One region of the Streptomyces sp. E-08 genome, then DNA from elsewhere that is predicted to be linked to it. Evidence: riboswitches for the same ligand, from Rfam matches in the RefSeq annotation. Region 1 holds a riboswitch; each other region holds the start of a gene.
The links. Region 1 has a riboswitch for S-adenosylmethionine ahead of ACN9MM_RS38565 (IclR family transcriptional regulator). Riboswitches for the same ligand answer to the same signal wherever they lie in the genome.
Positions count from the first base shown of each region.

Region 2: linked by a shared signal. The riboswitch ahead of ACN9MM_RS11245 (aminotransferase class V-fold PLP-dependent enzyme) and the one ahead of ACN9MM_RS38565 (IclR family transcriptional regulator) in region 1 are both predicted to bind S-adenosylmethionine.
Region 3: linked by a shared signal. The riboswitch ahead of thrC (threonine synthase) and the one ahead of ACN9MM_RS38565 (IclR family transcriptional regulator) in region 1 are both predicted to bind S-adenosylmethionine.

Region 1 covers NZ_CP183971.1:8,420,004-8,426,839, reverse strand. The annotation lists gene ACN9MM_RS38585 (NAD(P)/FAD-dependent oxidoreductase) at 1-100, opposite strand, end outside; gene ACN9MM_RS38580 (ferredoxin) at 57-287, opposite strand; gene ACN9MM_RS38575 (hypothetical protein) at 516-1,154, opposite strand; gene ACN9MM_RS38570 (hypothetical protein) at 1,502-2,158, opposite strand; SAM riboswitch class I at 2,544-2,685, shown strand; gene ACN9MM_RS38565 (IclR family transcriptional regulator) at 2,874-3,596, shown strand; gene ACN9MM_RS38560 (class I SAM-dependent DNA methyltransferase) at 3,655-4,425, shown strand; gene ACN9MM_RS38555 (oxygenase MpaB family protein) at 4,466-5,329, opposite strand; gene ACN9MM_RS38550 (hypothetical protein) at 5,778-6,137, shown strand; gene ACN9MM_RS38545 (ATP-binding protein) at 6,314-6,836, shown strand, end outside.
Region 2 covers NZ_CP183971.1:2,459,053-2,465,888, forward strand. The annotation lists gene ACN9MM_RS11225 (NYN domain-containing protein) at 1-425, opposite strand, end outside; gene ACN9MM_RS11230 (hypothetical protein) at 459-701, opposite strand; gene ACN9MM_RS11235 (rhomboid family intramembrane serine protease) at 862-1,596, shown strand; gene ACN9MM_RS11240 (Lrp/AsnC family transcriptional regulator) at 1,593-1,874, shown strand; gene ACN9MM_RS11245 (aminotransferase class V-fold PLP-dependent enzyme) at 1,947-3,347, opposite strand; SAM riboswitch class IV at 3,531-3,646, opposite strand; gene trpD (anthranilate phosphoribosyltransferase) at 3,734-4,798, opposite strand; gene ACN9MM_RS11255 (cytochrome b) at 4,937-6,559, opposite strand; gene ACN9MM_RS11260 (Rieske 2Fe-2S domain-containing protein) at 6,556-6,836, opposite strand, start outside.
Region 3 covers NZ_CP183971.1:4,707,766-4,714,601, reverse strand. The annotation lists gene groL (chaperonin GroEL) at 1-1,150, opposite strand, end outside; gene ACN9MM_RS21765 (cold-shock protein) at 1,459-1,662, opposite strand; gene ACN9MM_RS21760 (MoaD/ThiS family protein) at 2,051-2,329, opposite strand; gene thrC (threonine synthase) at 2,368-3,675, opposite strand; SAM riboswitch class I at 3,669-3,815, opposite strand; gene ACN9MM_RS21750 (glucosyl-3-phosphoglycerate synthase) at 3,965-4,933, shown strand; gene ACN9MM_RS21745 (DUF11 domain-containing protein) at 4,972-6,836, shown strand, end outside.

The DNA of each region.
Region 1 (6,836 bases):
GCGAGGCGCCGACGACGACGATGCGGCCCTCGCGTTTGAGCTGGTCCAAGGCTCCGTCACCGAGCACCGGGCACCGCCTCGGCCGGTTCGTCCACGGCATCGACGAGGATGGCCTGTACGGGGCAGGCCGCGGCGGCCTGGGCCAGCTTCTCGCGCAGTGCCTCTTCGGCGTCGGGGTCGGGGTCGTACAGCAGGGCCTCGTCGCCGTGCATGGTGAAGATCTCGGGAGCGAGGAACGCGCACTGCGCGTATCCCTGGCAGCGGTTCAGATCGACGGCAATGCTCACCACGGGATCGGTCCTCTCCAATGGCCCGGTAAGCCCCCTGCGTCCACTCTCGTCGGCCGGGAGGTCCACTGCGATGGGGAGCGGACCGATCGAGTGAGCGGCGCGATCGGGTCGGCGGGGCGATCGGGTGAGCGGGGTGATTGGTGAGCGAGGCCATCGGATGAGCGGGGTGATCTGGTGAGCGAGGCCATCGGGTGAGCGGGACGTGCGGTGCGCGGTCCGGCCCGATCAGGTCGAGGTGGCGGGCCGCGACGCGGCGGGGTGCCGGCCCCACAGGATGTTCAGGCTGAGTACCAGCACCCAGGCCGGGAAGACCAGCTCCGACCAGGGAACACTCGCTCCCACCACGAGCAGCGTCAGGCCCGCCAGGTAGCCGACGACGGTCAGTGGGCGCGGGAGGATGCCGATCCGGTGGCCGATGGTCGAGGTCGTGATGACGAACACCGCTGCCATCCGCATGGCGTAGGTGGTCAGCAGGGCGTAGGCGACGTCGCGGCCGAAGGAAGAGCCCTGCGCGCCCTCATCGATCGTGCTCCAGGCCGCCGCCGCGGCGCCGTAGAGCGTGGCGACGAAGACCAGACCGCTGCCGAGGAAGACCGTGGAGACGAACTTGTCCTCACGGTCGCCTCCCTGCTCGCGCAGGGCGCCCATGAACCACAGGAACGCGATGCCTGCGAAGGGGATCAGTTCCAGCGCCGTCCGCACGGCGCTCCGCTGCCCCGCGTCCACGGTCGCTCCGGCGCCGTCGACGCCGCTCGGCAGGGCGACCCGTACCAGGACGATCGCCGTGGCCGTCAGGATCGCGAACACCGCTCCCGCCACCCCGGCGGCCCACCGCGTCGCGAGGCGCTTGTGCTTCCGCTCCATGCTCTCCCACTTCCTGCCTGCGCTTCCTTCGTCCAGACACCCGTGGTCGCGGAACGCGCGCCACTGGAGTCACCCGGGAGGAAAAGCTCGGTGCGCCATACAGGCCATGGTTGGGGCGAGTCGTCGTGGTAGGGGAGGCGGGACGGCGACCGCCCGTGCGGGCCGGGATCCGCCGACGGCCCGCCCTCCGGTCTGCCGGTGGGCGGGCCGCTGCGGAGGCCGGTTCGCTGCGACGGTCACTCGCCGTCGGCGCCCTGCCGCGTGATCCGGGCCGGGACGCGCAGGGTCCGCCGGGGCGGCCGACCGGTCAGGCGGTCAGGCGGCCCTCTGGTCGGGCGGTCGGCGGCTCAGCCGGTCACCGTGATCTGCTGGGACGGGTCCGTGGTGTCGCTGAGCTGGTACGTGGCGCTGAAGGTCGCGGACTGGTTGCCGGTCGGGCAGAGGAAGCCACCCGTGGCGGTCGCGGGGACGGGGGCGTTGGCGATCGCCAGCTGGGACGGGGTGCCGTTGGCCCAGCTTCCGTTGACGGCGGTGGGTCCGGCCGGCGACGCGGTGATGGTGCAGCTGGCGAGGCCGCTGGTCTTGAGGACGACGCCGCCCTTGGGGATGGTGAAGCCGCCGGTGGCGGGGGCGCCGTTCTGGAGGGAGAGCGTCCAGGGGCCGTTGGTGGCGTTGCTCGTGATGGTCACGTTCACGCCGAAGATGCTGGTGCTGCAGCCGCTGAAGCTGGGCGGGTTGACGGGGACGGAGACGGGGCCCGCGGCGTTGTGGTTGCCGGGGGCTGCGGGGACGGCGTTGTTGGCTCCGCTCGTCGGTACGGAGGCGGAGACGGTGCAGGTCATCGTGGTCGACCCGGCGACGAAGGTGGCCTTGCCGGTGAGCTTGGCGGCGAAGGAGTGGCCGGCAGGTAAGACGGTGGTGGAGGCGGCCTGCGTGCCGTTGGCCCCGAAGGCGAGGGCTCCGGCGGCGGCGAGGCCGGTGAGGGAGACGAGCAGCTTGGACATGAGTTCTCCTCGGTGATCGACGGTGGGGTGCGAGGAGGTGCGGGTCGTCGCATGGTGCGGTGCGCGGGGTGCTGTCGAGCGGGGTGCGTACGTGTGGTGCGTGGGGGAACCGCGCAAAGTGACTTGAGAGTAGAACCGGCCGGTAGGGGTGTCCAGGCAAGATTCTCGCCACTCCTGACGGAACGTCAGATGAGTTGACCCGACTCGGACTTGACACCGAGGGAGCCGGAGGCGGGATCCCGGCGCCGACGGTCCGGCACTGTCACCCCCACTGACTCCTCTTGGGCACCCGGGGGTGGTGTCGCGCACCGCCCGCCTGACCCGCCGCTCGCCTGAAGAGGAGGCCGGTGGCAGGTGGCCGCGGGAGTCTTGTATGGTTCTCCGCGAATCATCCAGAGGGGTGGAGGGACCGGCCCTACGAAGCCCCGGCAACTCCCCGATCGACTCGGCGCTCCATGTTCGCGCCGCGCCGTAGGGATCAGTGCCAACTCCGGCCTGCGCCAACGTGGCGTGGGAAAAGATGAGGAGACACGGTGCTCTCTGTGCTGTCCTTCGCCCTGGCTCTGCCTGTCCCGGGCATTCCGCGTACCCATCTCGTGATCGCCGCGGCATATCGGCCGACCTTTTCGGCTCTTCCCCGCTGAGCATTCCCACCTTCCCTGCGTGAGATCGCCGCGAGTCTTCGCGCGCGACCGAGACTGGAGTACCCCTTTTCATGGACATTTCGGATATTTCTAGTGGTGTGGGCGTCCTCGACAAGGCCGCGGTGATCCTCGGTGCGCTGGCGGCAGGCCCGGCCACTCTGGCGGGACTGGTCTCGTCCACCGGTCTGTCACGGCCCACGGCCCATCGGCTCGCCATCGCACTCGAGCGCCACCGTCTGGTCGCCAGGGACGTACAGGGCCGCTTCGTCCTCGGCCCTCGCCTTGCCGAGCTCTCGGCTGCCGCGGACGAGGACTGCCTGCTGACCGCAGCCGGTCCGGTCCTCACCTCCCTTCGGGACGCCACTGGCGAGAGTGCGCAGCTCTACCGCCGCCAGGGCGAGATGCGCGTCTGCGTCGCCGCAGCCGAGCGGACGTCCGGCCTGCGCGACATCGTGCCGGTGGGGTCCACGCTCCCCATGAAGGTCGGCTCCGCCGCCCAGGTCCTGCTGGCCTGGGAGGAACCCGAGCGCTTCTACCAGGGCCTGCAAGGTGCTCGCTTCACGGCCACCGCCCTCAGTGGCGTACGGCGCCGGGGCTGGGCCCAGTCGATCGGTGAGCGCGAGCCCGGAATGGCCTCCGTCTCGGCGCCGGTCCGCGGCCCGTCCGACCGCGTCGTGGCCGCCGTCACGGTCACCGGCCCGATCCAGCGCCTCACCCGACAGCCCGGCGCCCGGCTCGCGAAGGCCGCCGTCGCCGCGGCCGACCGCCTCACCGAAGTCGTCTCCCACGCATGACCCTGGTGAGCGCATATCGGTCGACAGCGACGCCCCGCGCCGGGCAGAGTGGCCGGCCGTGACAAGCAGTGAGCTGTGGACCCGCGCGACCGCCGACCGCTACGACGCCGAGGAGACCGAGATGTCCTCGGCCGCCGTCCTCGGACCGACTCTCGCCTTCCTCGCCGACCTCGCCGGAGACGGCCAGGCACTGGAGTTCGCCATCGGAACCGGACGCGTGGGCGTCCCGCTCCGGGAACGTGGCGTGCCGGTGACGGGCATCGAACTCTCCGAGCACATGGCGGCCGTTCTCCGGCGCAAGGTCGACGCCGACGCCCTGCCGGTGACCATCGGGGACATGGCCGTGACCGTCGTCCCCGGGGAATTCTCCCTGGTCTATCTCGTCTACAACACCATCACGAACCTGCTCACGCAGGACGAGCAGGTCGAGTGCTTCCGCAACGCCGCGCGTCACCTGGCACCCGGAGGCCGGTTCGTCATCGAACTGGGCGTACCGCCCCTGCGGTTGCTGCCGCCGGGCCAGGTCGCGGTGCCGTTCGACGTCTCCGAGCGACACCTCGGCTTCGACACCTTCGACCTCGTCGAGCAGATCCTCGTCTCGCACCATTTCACGAGCGACGGCCACACGAGCGACAGCTGTACGAACGACAACGCAGGCGGCCGCTACCGCCGGGACAGTTCCCGGCACCGGTACGCATGGCCGGCGGAGCTCGACCTGATGGCACGGATCGCCGGACTGGAGCTGGAGCGTCGCGTCGCGGACTGGGACGGAACACCTTTCGTCCAGGACTCCCCGAAGCACATCTCCGTGTGGCGCAAGCCCGCCTGAGGGCTCCCGAGGCACGGCCGCACGTCAGGGTACGTACCGGTCATCGATCGGTATCTGCGGAGGGAAGCGGCGGCGTCACCCAGCGGATCGCCGCCGTGACCGCCAGACCGCCGGGTCGCGCGAAACGGCGGAGGAACCGGATCCGACGGGGCACCGGCACAAGGTCCTGGGCCCACGACGGCAAGAGGTCCACGGCGGCTGCCGCCAGCAGGAGGTAGGGCAGGCGGGCCGGCCACGGCAGAGGCGGTGACACCAGCAGGTACCGGGCCGTCGCCGACGACTCGTCCGTCGCCTCCAGCTCGCGGCGCCGGCTGCCGAGAGCTGCGACGAGACCGGCACGGGTCTCCGGCGGGTCGGTGACGCCCAGCCGCACGGCGACCGACGCCATGTCCTCGACGTACGCGTCCTGTTGCCCGCCGGTCAGCGGATGCAGGCCGTAGCGTCGATGAGCCTCCAGGAAGCAGTACGTCTCGGCCATGTGCACCCAGGACAACAACGACGGATCGGAAGCACGGTAGGGCACTCCGCCCGCCGTGCGCCCGGTCACCCTCGCGTGCACCCCGCGCACCCGCTCCACCGCCCGCTCGGCATCCCGCGCCGTGCCGAACGTGGTCTCCGCCAGGAAGGTACTGGTCCGCTGCAGGCGGCCCCACGGATCACCGCGGAAACCCGAGTGCGCCCAGACAGCCGCCATGGCGACAGGGTGCAGGGACTGGAGCAGAAGCGCGGCAAGGCCGCCGACGTACATCGAGGCATCGGCGTGCACGGTCCGCACCGGCCTGTCCGGAGCGAACCAGCGCGGCCCCGGTGTGTCATGGATGCGGGCGCGCTTCCGGTGTGCCGCCGGACCGGCCACGCGCCGCAGGAGCGCATCGCCTGCCTTCGTACGCAGCCTTCCGAGCAGGGGCACCGCGATCGCGCTCCTCTCCTGGGCTTCTCCGGTGACACACCCAGCCCTCTGGGCGCCTCCGGTGACACACCCAGTCCTCAGTGAGCCACTGTGCGTCATCGGCCACGCAAGGCTGGGCCGATCCAAGGATCACTCCATCAGTGTCTAGCCGCTGCCCGAATCCCCTCGGACGCGCCCCGTCACGCCCGCGCTGTACCGGCGCGGCAACGGAGCAGAGCGGCGCGGAGGGCAACCGTGCCACACTGGGACAAAGGTGTCGCACGCGGCCGTTCCCGGATTCCGCGCACCGTTCCCTTCACGGTGCCTGCCGCCTCGAACCCGCTACGAAGTGCACAGCGAGACTCACGGCTTCCGGCAATCGCCGCGCGAGTCGGAATGGCTCCTCACCCGCAGGCTCTCGCCGCGATATCCCATTTCGGCTCGTTCGAAGGAGGTGTGTTCCATGACCACGACCATGCGAGTCCGCCGACTGGTGGCGGGTGCCGCCGCGTCCGGCCTGTTGGCAGGCGGTGTCGCGCTCGGCATGTCCGGCTCGGCGGTGGCCTCTCCCGCCCCGTCGTCCGTCGCCACGTCCGTCGTGACCGACGACCATGGCAACCAGCACGACCGACACGACCGGTGCGAGTGGAAGAAGGGTCACTGGGAGAAGAAGTGGGTCCCGGGCCACTGGGAGAAGAAGTGGGTCAACCATGACGACTCCTGGCGCAAGGGCCATCACGACCACCACGGGAAGTGGGTCTACGTTCCCGGGCACTGGGAGAAGGTCTGGGTGAAGGCGCACTGGGACTGCCACCACCGGTGAAGCACGGCCGACGGGGTCCAGGGGGTGCACCCGCTCCCCCTCGGTGCACCTCCCGAGGCGCAGCCCGTTCCTGAGCCACCACGATCCATACACCGCTGGGTCCGACCGTCGGCACAGTCCCCTTCGGTCCGCCCCGCTGGGTGCGCGGAGGGGCTCGGCGCGCGCACAATCCGGGGGTGCAGAGTCGGATGCCGCCGGAGCGCGGTTCTTTCGTCGGTCGGGAACATGAACTCGCCGAGCTGAGCGCCCGGTTGGAGCAGAGCAGACTGGTGACGCTGGTGGGGGCCGGCGGGGTCGGGAAGTCCCGCCTCGCGGCGCGGACCGCGAGTCTTCTCCCGCCCGAGGCCTTCGAGAGCGTGCTCTGGGCCCCGCTGTGGTCGCTGGGCAGCGGGACCCTCCTCATCCCGCTGGTGGCGGACGCGTGCGGCCTGTCGGACCATTCGGCGCGGGACCCCCTCGACGCGCTGGCCACCTGGCTCGGAGCGCGTCGCGTTCTGCTCGTCCTCGACTCCTGCGAGCACCTGGTCGCCGAGTGCGCGGCGCTGGTGGAGACACTGCTCGCCCGCTGCCCCGCGCTCGTGGTGCTCACCACCAGCCGGGAGCCGCTGGGCACGGTCGGCGAGGCGCTCGTCCCCCTGGGCCCGCTCTCGCTGGACTCGGACGCGATGGAGCTCTTCGCCGCACGGGCGGCGGCGGTCG
Region 2 (6,836 bases), 6.0 Mb from region 1:
TCGGCCCGCTGGGCCTCCTCGCCGGCGGCGGCGACCAGCTTGACCCAGCCGGGCGGGCGCAGCACATAGGCGGCCGCCGCCACGTCGACGGGGTCGGCGGCCGCGGGCGGGGTGCCGGTCTCCACGGCCCCGGCCAGCTCGGGCTGGCCCTGCTTGAACCGTTCGCCGATCCGCTGCCGGAAGAGCGGGTCGCTCTCCAGCGCGGCGGCCATCGCGTTGCCGGCGAACTTGGCCCGCCGGCTCGCGGTGAAGCGGGCGTACTGCCGCAGGGGTCCGGGCAGCTCCGCGACGGTCAGCCCGCCGAAGGCGTCCGCGACCAGCGCGACGACCCGCCGCCGTACGCCTTCCGGCAGCGGGTGGTCGAGCGTCTCGGCAGCGTCACCTGCCGCGCCGGCCGGCTCACCACCGTGCGCGGGCTGCTCCACGATCCGTCACCCCTATGTCGTCCGCGCCGTCCCTCAGGAGGCGGCGCCCGGCCTGTCCACCAGTTCGATCTGGTCCACCGCGTTGCACCAGCGGCAGCGGACCGACTCGATGGTCTCACTGACCACCTGCCGCTCCTCGACCGTCGGGTCTCCTGCGAGGTCCAGATGGACGTACTCCACGACCTTGGAGGAGCGGGTCACGTCGAAGCGGGTCAGATTGCCGCAGAGCGTGCAGCGCCAGCGGGTCTCGTCGGTCGGCAGGGGAACCGTCGTCATCGGTGCCGTCCTTCTTCCTGTTGCGTGGTACCAGGTGCGGGAGCCGCGGTGCGCCGTCGAACTGCGGTCGGTGGTGCCCGTAACACTAAGGCCTCGCGGGGAGGGCGGGACACGGCGAGGCACTCTGTCCACTTCGGCCCCGGTACGCCATGATCTGTCCATGATCGACTGGCGAGGCGCGGCGCTCGGGGCCTGGCGGGGCACCCGCGGCGGACCCACCGTGACGTACGCACTGATCGCCGCCTGCTGCCTGCTCTTCGTGATCAGCCCGGTCTCCGGACTCAGCCCCGGGTACGGCACGGGCGACGAGCTCCTGGCGGCCCAGGGCGCCTACTTCCGCCGCTGGGGCGTCGTCCCCGCCGAGCTGATGAGCGGCGACTCCAGGGCCCTGCTCACCCCGCTGACCGCGCTCTTCGTCCACGGCAGCTGGCTCCACCTGCTGGGAAACATGCTGTTCCTGTACGTCTTCGGCGCGATGGCCGAGGAACGCATGGGGCCCGTCGAGTTCTGCCTCTTCTACCTGGGGACCGGCTATGTCGCCCTGCTCGGGTACGCGGTGGCGCACGCGGACAGCGAGCAGACCCTGGTCGGCGCCTCCGGGGCGATCTCCGCGGTGCTCGGGGCGTTCCTCTTCCTCTTCCCGCGCTCCCGGGTCACGAGCCTCTTCCCCTTCCTGTTCTTCCTGCCGCTGCGCTTCCCCGCCTGGATCGTGCTGATCTTCTGGTTCACGCTCCAGTGGATGGCCGCGCGGGCGGCGGGCGCCGGACCCGGCGTCGCCTACCTGGCCCACGTCGTGGGCTTCTCCGTCGGCTTCCTCTACGCCTGGGGGCGCTTCCGCGGTGGGGATAGAGTGAAAGTCCCAGCCGCGGCGACCGAGGGAGAAAGCCAGCCGTGATCACCGCGATCGTGCTCATCAAGACCAGCGTGGACCGCATTCCCGAGATCGCCGAGTCGATCGCCGCGCTCGACAGCGTCAGCGAGGTCTTCTCGGTCACCGGAACATACGACCTGATCGCCATGGTCCGGGTCCCGCGCCACGACGACCTCGCCGACGTCATCCCCGGCCGCATCAGCAAGATTCCGGGCGTCGAGGCCACGGACACGCACGTCGCGTTCCGGACGTACTCCCAGCACGACCTGGAGGCGGCCTTCGCCATCGGCCTGGAGTCCTGACACCGCGCACCCGAGCACGACCGAAGGGGGCCTCCCGACCGGGAGGCCCCCTTCACCCGTACGAGTGACCGATCAGCCGCGGTCCGGGACGCAGCGGCCGTCCTCGGTGCGGTACTTCCACTGCGCGCCGTCCCGGACGAGCTCCTTCACGGCGCCGACGAACCGCTCCACGTGCTCGTCCGGCGTACCGGCGCCGAAGCTCACCCGGATGGCGTTGAGCGAACGCTCCCCCGGGGCGGCCTCCGGCGCACCGCACTCGCCCGGGTCCTGCGGGTCGCTGCCGAGCAGGGTGCGGACCAGCGGGTGGGCGCAGAAGAGGCCGTCGCGGACGCCGATGCCGTACTCGGCGGAGAGCGCGGCGGCGAAGTGGGAGCTGTTCCAGCCCTCCACGACGAAGGAGATGACGCCCACGCGGGGCGCGTCGTCGCCGAAGAGCGAGAGCACCCGCACCTCGGGCACCTCGGCCAGGCCCGCGCGGACGGTGTCGATCAGGTGCCGCTCGCGGGCGACGAGGGAGTCGAAGCCGGCCTCGGTGAGCGCCTTGCAGGCGGAGGCGATCGAGTAGACGCCGATGACGTTCGGCGAACCGGCCTCGTGCCGGGCCGCGGTGGTGTGCCACTCCACGTCCACACCACCGTCGGCCCGGCGTGCCACCTTGCGGGAGGCGCCGCCGCCCGCGAGGTAGGGCTCGGAATCCTGGAGCCAGTCGGCGCGGCCGGCGAGGACGCCGGAGCCGAAGGGCGCGTACAGCTTGTGCCCGGAGAAGGCGACCCAGTCCACGTCGAGCTCGCGCACGGAGACCGGGTGGTGGGGGGCGAGCTGGGCGGCGTCGAGCACGATCCGGGCACCGTGGGCGTGCGCGGCGGCGGCGAGCTCCTTCACCGGCCACAGCTCACCGGTGACGTTGGAGGCGCCGGTGACGCAGACCAGGGCGGGACCGTACGGGTCGCGGTCGGCGAGGGCGCGCTCCAGGGTCGCGACGGCCTGCTCCGGGGTGCGCGGCGCGTTGAGGTAGGTGACGCGGGCGTCCCTCCAGGGCAGCAGCGAGGCGTGGTGCTCGGTCTCGAAGACGAAGACCTGGCAGCCGGCCGGGATCGTGGCGGCGAGCAGGTTCAGCGAGTCGGTGGTGGAGCGGGTGAAGACGACCTGGTCGCCGGGGCGGCAGTCGAGGAACTCGGCGACGGTGACGCGGCTGTTCTCGAAGAGGTCGGTGGAGAGCTGGGAGAGGTAGCCGGCGCCGCGGTGCACGCTGCCGTAGTAGGGGGCGTAGGCGGCCACGTCGTCCCAGACCCGCTGGAGCGCCGGTGCGCTGGCCGCGTAGTCGAGCGCCGCGTAGGTCACCTCGCCGCCGGTGACGAGCGGGACGGTGACGTCCCGGCCGAGGACCGGCAGCGGGGCGTCGCAGCAGGGTTCGGCGGAGTCTGCGGCAGTGTCGACGGTGGCTACGGTGGCGGCGTTCGGGCGTGCGGACATAGCGGTGTCTCCCGGCATGAAAGGGGCGCGAAAAGGCGTGAAGGGGCCCGCAGGGCAGCGCGAACGAAGGGTGCCGCGTACGGGTGAAGGGTGGAGAGAGGGGGCCTGAAGGGCCCTAACGCATTCGCTTGCTCACGAGACAACGCTCCCTAGAGGACCAAGGACCCCAGGGTGACGCGCAGGGGTCCGCGCTTGCCGCAGGCTTCTGCCGTACGGCCTGGTCTTCACCCGGGGCACCCCGCCACGGACGGAGGGTTGCCGGACAGCCGGCCGGGGCCTTGCAGCTGTCACTCATGACCTGTTCCAGAACCTATGCCAGTCGATCAGGACGCCGCAACCCCGTCCCGGCATCCGGGACGGGGTCGACATACGCCGTTCACACAGGCTCAGGCGTTGCTGGCGGCGATCCAGCGCTCCAGGGTGCGGTGGGCCGCGCCGGAGTCGATCGACTCGGCCGCCTTCGCGATGCCCGCGGCGAGTTGCTCCACGAGGGTGCCCGCTCCGGGCTCCAGGGCGGTGAGCGCCGCCGCCGCGTTGAGCAGCACCGCGTCCCGTACCGGACCGGTCTCCCCCGCGAGCAGCCGGCGCGCCACGTCGGCGTTGTACGAGGCGTCGGCGCCGCGCAGCGCCTCCAGGGGGACGAGCTCGATGCCGACGTCGCGCGGGTCGAAGCGCTCCTCGGTGACGCCGCCGTCCTTGACCACCCAGACGCGGGAGGTGGAGGTGGTGGTCAGCTCGTCCAGGCCGTCGTCGCCGCGGAAGACGAGGGCCGAGTTGCCGCGCTCGGCGAAGACCCCGGCGACGACGGGCGCCATGCGCGGGTCGGCGACGCCGACGGCCTGGGCCCGCACCTTGGCGGGGTTGGTCAGCGGGCCGAGGACGTTGAAGGTGGTCCGGATGCCCAGCTGGCCGCGGGCCGCGGCGACGTGCCGCAGCGAGGGGTGGAACCGCACGGCGAAGCACATGGTGATGCCGGCCTCCTCGGCCACCTCGGCGACCCGGCGCGGGGTCAGGTCGAGGTTGATGCCGAGCTTCTCCAGGACGTCGGAGGAACCGGAGGCGGAGGACGCGGCCCGGTTGCCGTGCTTGACGACCTTGGCGCCCGTGCCGGCGACCACGATCGAGGCCATGGTGGAGATGTTGACCGTCTTGGCGCCGTCGCCGCCGGTGCCGACGATGTCGACGGCGGGGCCCGGCACCTCGATCACGTTGGCGTGCGCGTACATGGTCCGGACGAGGCCGGTGATCTCCTGCACGGTCTCGCCCTTGGCGCGCAGCGCCACCATGAAGCCGGCGATCTGCGCGTCGGTCGCCTCGCCGCTCATGATCAGGTCCATCGCCCAGGCGGTGTCGTCGGCGGAGAGGTCCCTGCCGTCGAGCAGGCCGTTCAGCAGGACGGGCCAGGAGCGGCCCGCCGTGGTAGGTCCTCCAGCGGGGGTCGCAGCGCTCATGGCAGCTCCTGGTCTGTTGCGTGCGCAATAGGTGACGGCTTAACCCTATCGACCTCCGGGGACGGCAAAGAGCCCCGTCCATCGAATGGACGGGGCTCTCGCCGTGGCGACCTTCAGCTGGTCAGGTGTTCAAGGTGATCAGTGGTGGCCGTGGCCGCTCTGGATCTCCTTGTACTCCTCGACCGTGGGCTTGGCGATCTGGCTGTCGTCGCCGTAGTAGCCCTTGTTGAGCTTGACCCGCAGCTTCTCCATGCGGCCGATCTTGCGCTCCACGCCGTTCTCGTCGACGGCCGGCGGCAGCTCCGCGGCGTCGTACTGCTCGTGCGCCGTGAGGCGGTGCAGCTCGCCCTGGCTGAGCGGCTCGTGGACCTCGACGAACTCACCGTGCGGCAGGCGCTTGATGATGCCCGACTCGCGGCCGTGCAGCACCTTGTCCTTGTCGCGGCGCTGGAGGCCGAGGCAGATCCGCTTCGTGGCGACGAACGCGATGACCGGACCGGCGAAGAAGAAGATCCGCACGAACCAGGTGATCGAGTTGAGCGACAGGTGGAAGTGGGTCGCCCAGAGGTCGTTTCCACCACCCACGAGCATGATCATGTACGCGGTGATCCAGGCGACACCGAAGGCGGTGCGCGTCGGAGCGTTGCGCGGGCGCTGCGCGATGTGGTGCTCGCGCTTGTCGCCGGTGATCCACGACTCGATGAACGGGTAGACCGCGATGGCCGCGAGGACCGCCGGGAAGATCGCCAGCGGGATCATCACGCCGAGGACCAGCGTGTGGCCCCACAGGTTGATCTCCCAGCCCGGCATGACACGGATCAGACCCTCGGCGAAGCCCATGTACCAGTCGGGCTGGGCGCCGGTGGACACCTGGTCCGGACGGTACGGGCCGATGGCCCAGATCGGGTTGATCGAGGCGATCGCCGCGATGACCGCGATGACACCGAAGACCAGGAAGAAGAAGCCTCCGGCCTTCGCCATGTACACGGGCAGCAGCGGCATGCCGACGACGTTGTTGTTCGTGCGGCCGGGGCCGGCGAACTGCGTGTGCTTGTGGACGAACACCAGGATGAGGTGGGCGACCACGAGGCCCAGCATGATGCCGGGGAGCAGCAGCACGTGCGCCGAGTAGAACCGGGCGACGAAGTCGCCGCCGGGGAACTCGCCGCCGAACAGGAACATCGACAGGTACGTGCCGAGGACCGGCACGGACAGGATCGCGCCCTGCATGAAGCGGACACCGGTGCCGGAGAGCAGGTCGTCCGGGAGCGAGTAACCGGTGAAGCCGGTGAACATGCCCAGGAAGAACAGCAGGAAGCCGAACAGCCAGTTGATCTCACGCGGCTTGCGGAACGCGCCGGTGAAGAACACGCGCATCATGTGCACGAACATGCCGGCGAGGAAGATCAGCGCCGCCCAGTGGTGGATCTGCCGGATGAGCAGACCACCGCGCACCTCGAAGGAGATGTGCATGGTCGAGTTGAACGCCTCGGACATCAGCTGTCCCTGGAGCGGGACGTACGGTCCGACGTACTCCACCTCGTTCATCGACGGGTGGAAGAACATCGTCAGATAGACGCCCGTCAGGATGATGATGAGGAAGCTGTAGAGGCAGACCTCGCCCAGCATGAAGGACCAGTGGTCCGGGAAGATCTTCCGCATGTTGGCCTTGGCCAGCGTGTAGATCCCCAGGCGGCCGTCGGCCCAGTCCGCGACCCGCTCACCGGCGGGTGCTTTCTTTGATTCCGTCACGGTGCTCATCCGCGCTCCCAGAAGGCAGGACCGACGGGCTCGTCGAAGTCGCCGAGCGCCTCCAGGAAGCCCTTGTCGTTCACGCCGATCCGCAGCTGCGGGAGGGCGTGACCGGCCGGGCCGAAGATGACGCGGGCGCCGTCGGAGAGGTCGAAGGTGGACTGGTGGCACGGGCAGAGCACGTGGTGCGTCTGCTGCTCGTACAGGGAGATCGGGCAGCCCACGTGGGTGCAGATCTTCGAGAACGCGACGATGCCCTGGTGGGACCACTCGAGCTCGCGCTTGT
Region 3 (6,836 bases), 3.7 Mb from region 1:
CGGTCGCGGCACCGGCCTTGATGACGGCCACGCCGCCGGCCAGCTTCGCGAGGCGCTCCTGGAGCTTCTCGCGGTCGTAGTCCGAGTCGGAGTTCTCGATCTCGGCGCGGATCTGGTTCACGCGACCGGCGACCTGCTCGCTGTCACCGGCACCGTCGACGATGGTGGTCTCGTCCTTGGTGATGACGACCTTGCGGGCGCGGCCGAGCAGGTCCAGGCCCGCGTTCTCGAGCTTGAGGCCGACCTCCTCGGAGATGACCGTGCCGCCCGTGAGGATGGCGATGTCGTTCAGCATGGCCTTGCGGCGGTCGCCGAAGCCCGGGGCCTTGACCGCGACGGACTTGAAGGTGCCGCGGATCTTGTTGACGACCAGGGTCGACAGGGCCTCGCCCTCGACGTCCTCGGCGATGATCAGCAGCGGCTTGCCCGACTGCATGACCTTCTCCAGGAGCGGAAGGAGGTCCTTCACGGAGGAGATCTTGGAGTTGACGATCAGGAGGTACGGGTCGTCGAGCGACGACTCCATGCGCTCCATGTCGGTGGCGAAGTACGCCGAGATGTAGCCCTTGTCGAAGCGCATGCCCTCGGTGAGCTCCAGCTCCAGACCGAAGGTCTGGGACTCCTCGACGGTGATGACGCCTTCCTTGCCGACCTTGTCCATCGCCTCGGCGATGAGCTCGCCGATCTGGGTGTCGGCGGCGGAGATGGAGGCCGTGGAAGCGATCTGCTCCTTGGTCTCGACATCCTTCGCCTGCTCGAGCAGGGCGCCGGAGACGGCCTCGACGGCCTTCTCGATACCGCGCTTGAGGGCCATCGGGTTGGCACCGGCGGCGACGTTGCGGAGGCCCTCGCGGACGAGCGCCTGGGCGAGAACGGTGGCGGTGGTCGTACCGTCGCCGGCGACGTCGTCCGTCTTCTTGGCGACTTCCTTGACCAGCTCGGCGCCGATCTTCTCGTACGGGTCCTCGAGCTCGATCTCCTTGGCGATGGAGACACCATCGTTGGTGATCGTGGGGGCGCCCCACTTCTTCTCGAGGACGACGTTGCGGCCCTTCGGGCCGAGGGTGACCTTGACGGCGTCAGCGAGCTGGTTCATGCCGCGCTCGAGACCGCGCCGGGCCTCCTCGTCGAACGCGATGATCTTGGCCATGTGAAGTGGTCCTCCCGGACATGGGGTGGATAACGCTCCAGGACCGCGCCGACGCCCGCGACGGACGGCCTGCGTGCCCGGCGGTTCCTTGCCCCACCTGGCCGCGGGCCTCGTCTGCCCGATCCTCGTAAGCACTCTCACCTTCCGAGTGCTAACGCCAATGATTAGCACTCGACCCATGCGAGTGCAAGCGACTCTCGTGGATCGGGCACCTCGCGGACGAGGTTCGGGAACGCACGAGGGGTCCGCATCCCCTCAGGGATGCGGACCCCTCGACGGCGTTGCGTCGGTGGCCGATCGCGCCGCGCTCAGACGGCGAGCTTGACCATGTCCGCCTGCGGACCCTTCTGGCCCTGCGAGATCTCGAACTCGACCCGCTGGCCCTCTTCGAGGCTGCGGTAGCCATCCATCTGGATCGCGCTGTAGTGGACGAAAACATCCGCACCACCGTCTACCGCGATGAAGCCGTAGCCCTTCTCCGCGTTGAACCACTTGACGGTGCCCTGAGCCATGCCTAACTCCCCTATTACTGGCCCTTGCGCGGGACCCGCACCTCGCGGACCCGGGTCAGACCCTGCGCCGGAACGCGTCGACCGCCGCTGAATGTATCTGCCCAACTGCCCTCTGCAACAGGTCATTCGACCGAGAATTCTGGGCGTCCCGGAAAGGGGAATTGGGGATAATCCCCGGAATTACGGGGCAAGTCGGGCCCGGCAAAGCGCGCAGAACGTACACAACGCGCAGGCACTTTGGCTGCTTCTTGTCGTGCGGGGACGCATTCTCATATGCGGCCGGCATGAGCAGCGGAGGGGACTTCCCCAACTCTACCTCGCTCAACCATGCAGAATTGCCCCCTCCGCTTATCGCGCGGAAGGGGCAATTCGTACCGACGGGTAAGGCTCAGCAGCCTCCGGCGACGGCCGGGATGATCGAGACGCCCGCGCCGGCCGGGGTGGCCGTCTCCAGGCCCTGCTCGAAGCGCACGTCGTCGTCGTTGACGTAGACGTTGACGAAGCGGCGCAGCTTGCCCTGGTCGTCCAGGACGCGGGCGGCGATGCCCGTGTGGTTCTTCTCCAGGTCCGCGATGACCTCGGCGAGGGTCGCGCCCTCGGCCTGGACCTCGGACTGCCCGCCCGTGTAGGTGCGGAGGATGGTGGGGATGCGGACGTTCACGGCCATGTCTTCGGAACCTTTCGGTGGGCCAGGAGGGGACGGACTCAGACGGCCAGGCCGGCGTCGCGGAACGCCTCCAGGCTCGGGCGGATGGTGACGGTCGCCTGAGAGGTGTCGGCCACCGCGTCCAGGGTCTTGAGTCCGTCGCCGGTGTTGAGGACGACGGTGGTGAGGTCCGGGTCGATGAGACCGGCCTCGACGAGCTTCTTGGTGACGCCGACGGTCACGCCGCCCGCGGTCTCCGCGAAGATGCCCTCGGTGCGGGCGAGGATCTTGATGGCCTCGACGACCTGCTCGTCGTTCACGTCCTCCACGGCGCCGCCGGTGCGGCGGGCGATGTCGAGGACGTACGGGCCGTCGGCCGGGTTGCCGATCGCGAGCGACTTGGCGATCGTGTTCGGCTTCTGCGGGCGGACGACGTCGTGACCGGCCTTGAAGGCGGCGGAGACCGGGGAGCAGCCCTCGGCCTGGGCGCCGAAGATCTTGTACGGCTTGTCCTCGACGAGGCCCAGCTTGATGAGCTCCTGCAGGCCCTTGTCGATCTTGGTGAGCTGGGAGCCGGAGGCGATCGGGATGACGAGCTGGTCGGGGATGACCCAGCCGAGCTGCTCGCAGATCTCGTACGCGAGCGTCTTGGAGCCCTCGCCGTAGTACGGGCGGAGGTTGACGTTCACGAAGCCCCAGCCCTCGCCGAGCGGGTCGCCGATGAGCTCGGAGCAGAAGCGGTTGACGTCGTCGTAGTTGCCCTCGATGGCGACGAGGTCACCGCCGTAGACACCGGCCATGACGACCTTGCCCTGCTCCAGGTCGTGCGGGATGAACACGCAGGAGCGGAAGCCGGCGCGGGCGGCGGCGGCGCCGACGGCGCCGGCCAGGTTGCCGGTGGAGGAGCAGGAGAGGGTGGTGAAGCCGAAGGCGCGGGCGGCTTCGAGCGCCTGGGCGACGACCCGGTCCTTGAAGGAGTGGGTCGGGTTGCCGGAGTCGTCCTTGACGAAGAGCTTGCCGGGGGCGACGCCGATCGCGGCGGCGAGGTTGTCGGCCCGGACGAGCTTGGTCCAGCCGGGGTTCAGGTTCGGCTTCTCGGCGACGTCGGCGGGGACGGGCAGCAGCGGGGCGTAGCGCCAGATGTTGGCGGGGCCGGCCTCGATCTGCTTGCGCAGCGCCTCGGGGTCACCGGTGGGGAGGTCGTACGCGACTTCGAGCGGTCCGAAGCAGAGTTCGCAGGCGAAGATCGGGCCGAGCGGGAAGACTTCACCGCATTCGCGACAGGAAAGCCCGGACGCGGGACCGAGGTCGACGTTGGTGGGTGCGACGGTCTGAACAGCCATGGAGGCGAGGCCCTTTCTCCTCATCTTTCCCATGACGAATTTTTCGCCATGAGACGGATTTGGCACCTTCCCTAGTCGGGGACCTCGCTGGAGGACGAGACGAACCGACTGGAGGGTTGCCGGGGCTTCAACGGGCCGTTTCCCTCTGCCCCTCTGGATGAGCGGTATTCGATTGTGAAGCGCGGTGGACTTTCGTTCCTGCGCTCCGACGCGGGCGGCACCCCGACGTGCATCGGGCATCCGCGTTGTTCAAGACTGTAACCGAAGGCCCGGAACCCTGGACCGGCCGTCCGAACCGCGAGATGGAGATCACGTGCTGGAAGAGGTGGAGCGCTGGCTGGACCGGCGGTCCTGGTCCGTGGCGGACCGGCCGCTGGAGCGGATCCTCGCCGCCAAGCGGAACACGAGGGTCAGCGTCGTCCTGCCCGCGCTGAACGAGGAGGCGACGGTCGGGGACATCGTCTCCGTGATCCGGCGCGAGCTGATGACCGAGGCGGTGCCGCTCGTCGACGAGCTGGTGGTGATCGACTCGGGCTCCACGGACCGTACGGCGGAGGTGGCGGCGGCGGCCGGCGCGCGGGTGGTCGCGCGGGACGCGATACTCCCCCGCATACCGGCGGTCCCCGGCAAGGGCGAGGTGCTCTGGCGGTCACTGATGGTGACGAGCGGGGACGTCGTGTGCTTCGTGGACGCGGACCTGCGGGACTTCTCGGCGGACTTCGTGACGGGGATCGTGGGCCCGCTGCTCACCGACCCGGACGTGGACTTCGTGAAGGCGATGTACGACCGCCCCTTCGGGGCCGAACCCGACGGGCTCGCCTCCGGCAGGACCCCTGCCCAGGGCGGCCGGGTCACCGAACTGGTGGCCCGCCCGCTCCTCAACCTGCACTGGCCGCAGCTGGCGGGCTTCGTGCAGCCGCTGGGCGGCGAGTACGCGGCGCGGCGCTCGCTGCTCGAACGGCTGCCGTTCCCGGTCGGTTACGGAGTGGAGCTGGGGCTGCTCGTGGACGCCCTGCACACGGTGGGCCTGGACGCGCTCGCCCAGGTGGACGTGGGCGTGCGCAAGCACCGGCACCAGGACGGTCTCGCGCTGGGCCGGATGGCGGCGGCGATCTACCGGACGGCGCAGCTGCGGCTGTCGCGGGGGCACCTGGTCCGGCCGAGGCTGACGCAGTTCGAGCGGGGCGAGAAGGGCTTCGAGCCGCGGACGTACGCGGTGGACACCGAGGAGCGGCCGCCGATGGCCGAGATCACGGAGTACGCGCAGCGCCGCGTGGCGTGACGCCCCATGATGATCCGTTTTGCATAAATTGCCCTTTTATGCGCTTCAGACAACATCACCTGGGCAGGGTGCTCGCGGCCATCGGGCTCACGGCGGGCTCGCTCGCGGCCGCGGTGGCCGCCCCGGCCGCCGCGGACGTGATCGAGCCCTTCGGCAAGCGGTACGACGCGTCGCTGTACGGCGACTTCACCACGATCGGCAACACGGTCATGGGCTGCCCGGACGCCCCGGCGGACCTGGCGGCGCGCTGCGCGACGGCGGCGTCGGGCCAGGGCTCGGACGACAACAACACCTTCGTGATGCGGCGGATCGACGCGGCGGGCACCGGGAACGCCGGCTTCGGCTCCAGCACCGGCCACGTGAGGATCCCGGCGGGCGCCGAGGTGGCGTACGCGCGCCTCTTCTGGGGCGGCAACGACGGCACGTACAGGGGCCCGGGCGGCGCCCTGCTGAAGCGCTGCGACCTCTCCGGCGCGGACGTCGGGCGGTCCCCCGGCGACCCGACGACGACGGCCCCGGTGATCAGGGTCGGGGCCGGGGCGGCGGCCCCGGTCTCGATCGACAGCATGGTCGCCGACCCGGCCGACACCGGCGGCCCGCACTACTACACGGGCGAGTCCGACGTGACGGCCGCCTTCGCGGGCGTCTCGGGGACGGACGCGCGGGTGGCGGTCGGCAACCTGTGGGCGCCGAGCGGCAAGGGCTGCGTGGCGGGCTGGTCCCTCACGGTCGTCCACAGGTTCCCGGGCCCCGACCCGGTGAAGGCCCCCGAGCGGCGCAGCGTCCACGTCTACGGCGGCCACGTCCTCCAGCGCTCCACGTCCCCCGCGACCACGATCACCGTGGACGGCTTCCGCCGGGGCCCCGGCACGGTACGCGCGAGCGTGACCGCGTTCGAGGGCGACCGGAACACGCCGGGCGACACGTTCCGCGTGGACGGGAAGAACGTCACCGAGGCCCACACCGGCAACACCGGCAACTTCTTCGTCGGCGTGGACGACGGCGCGGTCTCCCCGAAGCCGACCGACAACCTGAGCATCGACGCCAAGGCCTTCGACGTCCCGGCCGGCGCCGTCCCGCCGGGCGCGACCTCGGCGGACCTCACCTTCTCCACCAGCGGCGACACGTACGTGCCGTCCGGGCTCGCCTTCTCGGTGCCGGTCCCGGACCTGGAGATCGCCAAGACGGCGCACCCCCGCACGGTGAGGCCGGGCGACACCCTCACGTACACGATCACCGCGAAGAACGTCGGCGGGACCGACTACCCGGACGCGAGGTTCGGCGACGACCTGACCGGGATCCTGGACGACGCCGACTACAACGGCGACGTGCGGACGGACCTCGGCAGGGTCTCGTACGAGAAGCCGAGGATCGGGTACGCGGGGACCATCCCGGCCGGAAGGACGGCGACGGTCACCTACTCGGTGAAGATCAAGGACCCGGCGACGGGCGACGGGCGGCTCCGCGACGGCGTGGTGGTGCAGAGCCCGCGCTCGAACTGCGGAGACGGCAGCCGGGACCCGTCCTGCTCGGCGACCCCGAAGCTCGACGCCCCGAAGCCGACCCCGACGGCCCCGACCCCGGCCGCGGCACAGGCGGAGCAGGAGCCGGAGCCCCCCTCCCCGGAACCGAGCACCCCGCCCACCGTCTCGGTGGCTCCGCCCTCCCCGGCTCCCCCGGCCCCCGGCCCGCAGGGCGACCGGCACTCCGTCGCGGGCGACGGCTCCGGCACCGGCTCCGACTCCGACTCCGGCTCCGGCTCCGGCTCCGGCTCCGGCTCCGGCTCCGGCTCCATGGCGGAGACGGGAAGCAGCGGCGAGCGTCTCTGGCTGCTCGGCGCGCTCGCGGTGGCGCTGGCGGCGACTGGCCTGGTGGCGAAGGCGGCGATGCGCGGCCGACGCGA